Linked DNA regions of Sediminicoccus rosea. The protein of the gene in region 1 interacts with the protein of each later gene in a pairwise test. Links are inferred from orthologs where the notes say so. Each region holds a gene or a part of one and is shown in the gene's direction. Other genes may lie near its edges. The genes, in order: murG and R9Z33_RS02285.

Evidence for each region.
Region 2: the proteins of murG (region 1) and R9Z33_RS02285 interact in binary tests that used the Escherichia coli proteins (3 or more experiments, as listed by UniProt). The link is inferred for Sediminicoccus rosea from one-to-one orthologs.

Annotation. Positions count from the first base shown.
Region 1 is NZ_CP137852.1:4,204,649-4,207,731, forward strand. The notes cover bases 309-3,083. They hold murG (undecaprenyldiphospho-muramoylpentapeptide beta-N-acetylglucosaminyltransferase), read left to right. Parts: upstream 309-1,025; coding sequence 1,026-2,141; downstream 2,142-3,083. Other genes in these bases: R9Z33_RS20220 (FtsW/RodA/SpoVE family cell cycle protein), read left to right, coding at 309-1,014; murC (UDP-N-acetylmuramate--L-alanine ligase), read left to right, coding at 2,141-3,083. In the rest of the region: more of R9Z33_RS20220, read left to right, coding at 1-308. UniProt on the Escherichia coli protein: Cell wall formation. Catalyzes the transfer of a GlcNAc subunit on undecaprenyl-pyrophosphoryl-MurNAc-pentapeptide (lipid intermediate I) to form undecaprenyl-pyrophosphoryl-MurNAc-(pentapeptide)GlcNAc (lipid intermediate II).
Region 2 is NZ_CP137852.1:476,727-480,030, forward strand. Bases 61-3,056 are described here. They hold R9Z33_RS02285 (TrmH family RNA methyltransferase), read left to right. Parts: upstream 61-1,168; coding sequence 1,169-1,945; downstream 1,946-3,056. Other genes in these bases: R9Z33_RS02275 (cytochrome P450), read left to right, coding at 61-143; R9Z33_RS02280 (Ldh family oxidoreductase), read left to right, coding at 163-1,176; R9Z33_RS02290 (ABC transporter permease), read left to right, coding at 1,962-3,056. Outside these bases: more of R9Z33_RS02275, read left to right, coding at 1-60; more of R9Z33_RS02290, read left to right, coding at 3,057-3,107; R9Z33_RS02295 (ABC transporter ATP-binding protein), read left to right, coding at 3,107-3,304.

The DNA of each region.
Region 1 (3,083 bases):
CGCATCGGCGCCGCCTCCCGCCACATGTTCCTGGAACGGCAGGTCTTCTACTCGACGCTGGCCGTGATCGTCATGGTCGGCTGCTCGCTGCTCACGCCGCGCTGGGTGCTGCGCTTCGCCATGCTGGGCGCGCTGGGCGCGCTGGCGCTGACGGCGCTGACGCTGGTGGCCGGAACCGAGATCAAGGGCGCGCGCCGCTGGCTCTCGCTGCCGGGCATGTCCCTGCAGCCTTCGGAATTCCTCAAGCCCTGCCTCGCCGTGGTCTGCGCCTGGCTGATGGCGGAGGGCAAGCGCTCGCGCCGCTTCCCGGGGCTGATCCTCGCCTTCATCCTGATCGGCATCGTCGCCGTGCTGCTCAAGCAGCAGCCCGATATCGGCATGCTCGCCGTCATCGTCGCGGTCTTCCTCGCGCAGGTCTTCGTCTCGGGCATCAACCTGATGTGGGTGGTGGCCGGCGCTGGCGGCGTGGCCGGCCTCGCCGTGCTGGCCTTCATGCTGCACGGCCATGTCCGCTCGCGCGTGCAGCGCTTCCTCGACCCCGAGGCGGGCGACAATTTCCAGATCCGCATGTCGCTGGAGGCCTTCGGCAATGGCGGGCTCTTCGGCCGCGGCCCGGGCGAGGGCCGCGTGAAGGACGCCCTGCCCGACGCCCATGCCGACTTCGTCTTCCCCGTGGCGGCCGAGGAATTCGGCCTGATCGCCTGCCTCATCATCCTCGCCATCTTCGCCTTCGTGGTGATCCGCGGCCTGGTGCGCCTGATGCATGAGCGCGACATCTTCGTGGCGCTGGCGGCCACCGGCCTGCTCGTGCAGTTCGGGCTGCAGGCCTTCATCAACATGGGCTCCTCGCTGCACCTGATCCCGACCAAGGGGATGACGCTGCCCTTCGTCAGCTATGGCGGCTCCTCCTCCATCGCGCTCGCCATCGGCATGGGATTCCTGCTGGCGCTGACGCGCCGGCGCAGCGCAAGGGCGGAGGAGTCCCAGCCCTTCGCCCAGCCCGTGCCGACATGAGGGGCCCGGCCATGCGCCCCATCGCCATCGCCGCCGGGGGCACCGGCGGACACCTGTTTCCGGCGGAGGCGCTGGCCGCCGAGCTTTCCGCGCGCGGCGAGCGCATCGTCCTCTTCACCGATGCGCGCTCGGCCGCCTTTGACAGCCCGGCCTTCGCCAATGCCGAGCGCTTCGTGCTGAAGGGCGAGGGCATCGCCGGCCGCAGCCCGCTGCGCGCGGCGAAGGGCGCGGCGCTGCTGGCCTCCGGCATGCTGACGGCGCGGCGGCTGCTGAAGCGGCTCGATGCCGCGGCCGTGGTGGGCTTCGGCGGCTATCCGGCGATTCCGCCCGCGCTGGCCGCCCTCAGCCTCGGCAAGCGGCGTCCGGCCCTGATCCTGCATGAACAGAACGCCGTGCTGGGCCGCGCCAACCGTGCGCTCGCGACGCGCGCCGAGCTTCTGGCGCTGGCCTATGAGGAGACGGCCCGCGTGCCCGAGGGCGCGCGCACGCGCTGGGTCGGCAATCCAGTGCGCCCCGCGCTCGCCGCGCTGGCCGGCGGCGGCTATCCGCCGGCGGATGGGCCGCTCAGGCTGCTGGTCACGGGCGGTTCGCTCGGCGCGCGCGTCTTCGCCGACCTCGTGCCCGCCGCCATCGCCGCCCTGCCCGAGGCGATCCGCGCCCGGCTGCTCATCGCGCAGCAATGCCGCGTCGAGGATCTGGAGCGCGTGCGCGCCGCCTATTCCGAGACGGGCATCCCGGTGGAGCTTTCGCCGTTCTTCCCGGACATCGCCGGCCGGCTCGCGGGCGCGCATCTGGTGATCGCGCGCGCCGGCGCCTCGACCGTGGCGGAGATCGCCTGCGCCGGGCGGCCCTCGCTGCTGGTGCCGCTGCCCTCCGCGATCGACAACCACCAGGTGGCCAATGCGCGGGCGCTGGAGGCGGCCGGGGCAGCCCTGGTGCTGCCCCAGGCGACGACGAATCCGGCGCGGCTGACCCAATTGCTGGCGGAATGGCTGGGCTCGCCCGAGAGGCTTGCCGAAGCGGCCCGGCATGCGGCATCCCTCGCGCGCCCCCAGGCGGCGCGGGAGCTGGCGGACCTCGTTCTCGCCCACGCCGCCCGAACCCAAGCCCTCCAGGAATCCCGCTGATGCGCGCGCTGCCACTTTCCATCGGGACCATCCACTTCGTGGGCATTGGCGGCATCGGCATGTCGGGCATCGCCGAGGTGCTGCACAACCTCGGCTACGCGGTGCAGGGCAGCGACATCGCCGAGGGCTATAACGTGACCCGCCTGCGCGAGGCCGGGATTCCGGTGATGGTGGGCCACGCCGCCGAGAACCTGCGCAACGCCCAGGTCGTCGTCGTCAGCACGGCGGTGAAGAAGGACAATCCCGAGGTCCAGGCCGCGCGGCGCCGCCTGCTGCCGGTGGTGCGCCGCGCCGAGATGCTGGCCGAGCTCATGCGCCTGAAATGGGGCATCGCGGTCGGCGGCACGCATGGCAAGACGACGACGACGAGCCTGATCGCCTGCGTGCTGGAGCAGGCGCGGCTCGATCCCACCGTCATCAATGGCGGCATCATCAATGCCTACGGCACCAACACCCGCATGGGCACGGGCGAGTGGATGGTGGTCGAGGCCGATGAGTCCGACGGCAGCTTCCTCCGCCTGCCCAGCACCGTCGCCGTCGTCACCAACATGGATGCCGAGCACCTGGACCATTGGGGCACGGAGGAGGCGATGCGCGAGGGCTACGCGCAGTTCGTCGGCAACATCCCCTTCTACGGCTTCGCCGTGCTCTGCGCCGACCATCCGGCCGTGCAGGCGATGATCCCCAAGCTCGATCGGCGCCTCGTGACGTATGGCTTCTCGCCCCAGGCCGATGTGCGGGCCGAGAAGGTGCTGACCAACCGCATGGGCGCCAGCTTCGAGGTCACGGTGCAGGACCGCGTGACCGGCCGCGCGCGCACCATGCAGCCCTTCCGCCTGCCCATGCTCGGCCAGCACAATGTGCAGAACGCGCTGGCGGCCATCGCCATCGGCGTCGAGATGGATGTGCCGGAGGATGTGATCCGCGCGGCACTCGCCGGCT
Region 2 (3,304 bases), 3.7 Mb from region 1 along the record:
TGCAGGCGATCGCCACCCTGGCCCGCCGCTTCCGGCTGCGCCCGCTGCCCGGGCCGGCCGTGGTGCCCACCGCGGGGCTGACGCTCACCCTGGCCGAACGGCTGCCCATGCGGCTGGAGCGGCGCGATTGCCCCGGGGGCTGATCCGCGCTTCAACCGCGGCATGAGCGACACGCCCCGCCTTTCCCTCGCCGAAGCCCGTGCCCTGGCCGCCGCCGCGCTGGCCGCCGCCGGCGCCAATCCGGAAATGGCGGCGCTGACCGCCGCGGCCCTGGCCGATGCCGAGGCGGAAGGGCAGGGCGGGCACGGCCTCTCGCGCGTCGCCATGTATGTGGGCTTCCTCCGCGAGGGGCGCGCCGATGGCGCGGCCGTGCCACGCGTGACCCATGCGCGGGGCGGCGCGGCGCTGGTGGATGCGGGCAACGGGCTCGCCTATCCCGCGCTGCACCTGGCGGAGGCCGAGGCGGCGCGGCGCGCGGCCGAGCACGGCGTCGCCTTCATCGCTGTCACCAACAGCCACCATGCGGGCGCCATGGCCCTGCCGGTCCGGCGCCTCGCCCGCCAGGGGCTGGTGGCGCTGGCCTTCACCAATTCGCCCTATGCCATGCCGGTGCCGGGCGGCAGGCGCCCGCTGCTGGGCACCAACCCGGTCGCCGCCGCCTTCCCGCGCCGGAATGCGGCGCCGATGGTGGTGGACCTCGCCCTCTCGGAAGTCGCGCGCGGCAAGATCATGGTCGCCGCCAAGGAAGGCCGGCCCATCCCGGAGGGCTGGGCGCTCGATGCCGAAGGCCGCCCCACCACCGACGCCAAGGCCGCGCTGGACGGCGCCATGCTCGCCATGGGCGGCACCAAGGGCGCGGCGCTCGCGCTCGTGGTCGAGGTGCTGTGCGTGGCGCTGGGGGGCGCCGCCTTCGGCTTCGAGGCGGACAGCTTCTTCGCCCCCTCGCCCAACCCGCCGCGGCTCGGGCATGCCATCCTGGCGGTGGACCCGGGCGCGCTGTCCGGCAACGACGCCTTCCTGGACCGCATGGAAGCCCTGGTCACCGCCATGCTGGGCGATGAGGGCGTCCGCCTGCCCGGCGCGCGGCGGGATGGGCTTGCCGCCCGCGCGGAGGCCGAGGGCATCGCCGTGCCCCCGGCCCTGCTGGCGCAGCTCAAGGCCATGGCGGATGTCTGAATTCCGCGGCGGCTACGGCCCCTCCAGCTTCCCACCCCCGCCGCGCCGGCCGGAGCCGCAGCGCATCTGTGGGGTGAATGCGGTGCGGGCCCTGTTCCTCCGGCGGCCCGAGGCGGTGCAGCGCCTGCACTACCTGGCCGAGCGCCGGCCGGTGGCGGGCCCGCTCTGCCGCTACCTCGCGCGGCACAAGAAGGCCTATCGCGAGGTGCTGGAGGATGAACTGGCGCGCATCGCGGGCACCGAGCACCATGGCGGCATCGTCGCCATCGCCGATCCGCGCAGGGCGCTGCCGATCCCCACGCCGCCGCCGCCTGTGCTCTTCGCCGCGCCCGTGCTGCTGGTGCTGGATGGCATCGGCAACCCGCACAATCTCGGCGCCATCGCCCGCGCGGCGGCCTTCTTCAACGCCAAGGCGCTGCTGCTCTCGGGCGATTCGCGCCAGGCCGACCTCTCGGACGCCGCCTTCCGCACCTCGGAGGGCGCGCTGGAGCATCTGGCGGTGTTCCGCGCGGAGGATCTGGGCAGCACGCTGCGCCGGTTTTCCGGGCAATGGCATGTGGTGGGCGCGGTCGCCTCGGGCGGGCTGCCGCCGGCCCGGATCGCGCGGACCAAGCCCATCGCGCTGGTCATGGGCGCGGAGGAGACGGGTCTCTCGCCCGACATCCTGGCCTGCTGCGCCGAGCGGGTGACGCTGCCGGGCTCGGGCCTCGTCGAGAGTCTCAATGTTGCGGCAGCCACGGCCGTGCTGCTGCATGCGTTGCAAGGCTGACATCCGGGGAAAGTCCTTGAAGCCCCACACGCGGGACGTGCATGGTCCCGGCCAGATGCCAAGCGCCCCCTTCCAGGCCGAGACCGAGGCCGGCCGTCTCGTCCTGCGCTTCAGCGGCACGCTCGACACCGCCGCAGCCGCTTCCGGCTGGGACGAGGCGCACCGTGCCACCAAGGCCGGTGCGCCGGTCACGCTGGATGCGGCGGGGGTGACGCAGCTTGATTCCGGCGGGGCGGCCCTGCTGGTTTCGCTCGCGCGGCGGGCGGGCGAGGCGGAGTGGCGCGAACCCGAGGAGGCCAATCCGCGCGCCGCGCTCGAGCGCTTCCGCAAGGCCATCCCGCCCGAGCCACCGCCGCCGCCGCCCCGGCCCTTCCGCCCGCTGACCGCCATCGGCGCCGCGACGCTGGACAAGCTGCGCGGCATGGCCGGCCGCATGGTCTTCCTGGGGGAGACGGTGCTTGCCTCCGCGCGGCTCATCCCGCGCCCCTGGCGGCTGCGCTGGGCCGAGGTGCTGCGCCACCTGGATGAGGCGGGCACGCGCGCCTTTCCGCTCTGCATCCTGCTCGGCACGCTGATCGGCGTGATCCTGGCCTTCCAATCCTCGGTGCCGATGCGGCAATTCGGCGCGGAGATCTTCATCCCGCAGCTCGTCGGCATCTCGCTGACCCGCGAGCTGGGGCCCCTGCTCGCCTCCATCATCCTGGCCGGACGCACCGGCTCCGCCTATGCGGCCGAGCTCGGCACCATGCGCGTGAACGAGGAGGTGGACGCGCTGAAGATCATGGGCCTCGACCCCGTGGCCTGGCTGGTCGTGCCGCGCATCCTGGCCTCCACCCTCGTCATGCCGGCGCTGGCCATGGTGATGAACGTCACCGGCATCATCGGCATGATGATCGTGATGGCGGCGCTGGGCTTCCCGCCCGTGGCGGTGCTGAACCAGCTGGAGCAATGGCTCTCGCTGCAGGACCTGGCCGGCGGCCTGGGCAAGGCCGCCATCTTCGGCCTGGCGATCGGCTATATCGGCTGCCAGGCGGGGCTTTCGGCCGGCCGGGGCCCGCGCGCGGTGGGCGATGCCGCGACCTCGGCCGTGGTGGGCGGCATCGTGGCCCTGGTGGTGCTGGACGGCATCTTCGCCATCCTCTTCTTCCGGCTGGGCTGGTGATGGTGGAGACCCCGAATGCGCCGGCGGTGCTGAAGGCCGAGGGCGTCGCCATGCGCTTCGGCGCGCGCACCATCTTCAAGGACGTGACCTTCGAGGTCCGCCGCGGCGAGGTCTTCGTCATCCTGGGCGGCTCGGGCTGCGGCAAATCCACCCTGCTCAAGCTGCTGATCGGCCTGATGCCGCCGACCCATGGCGAG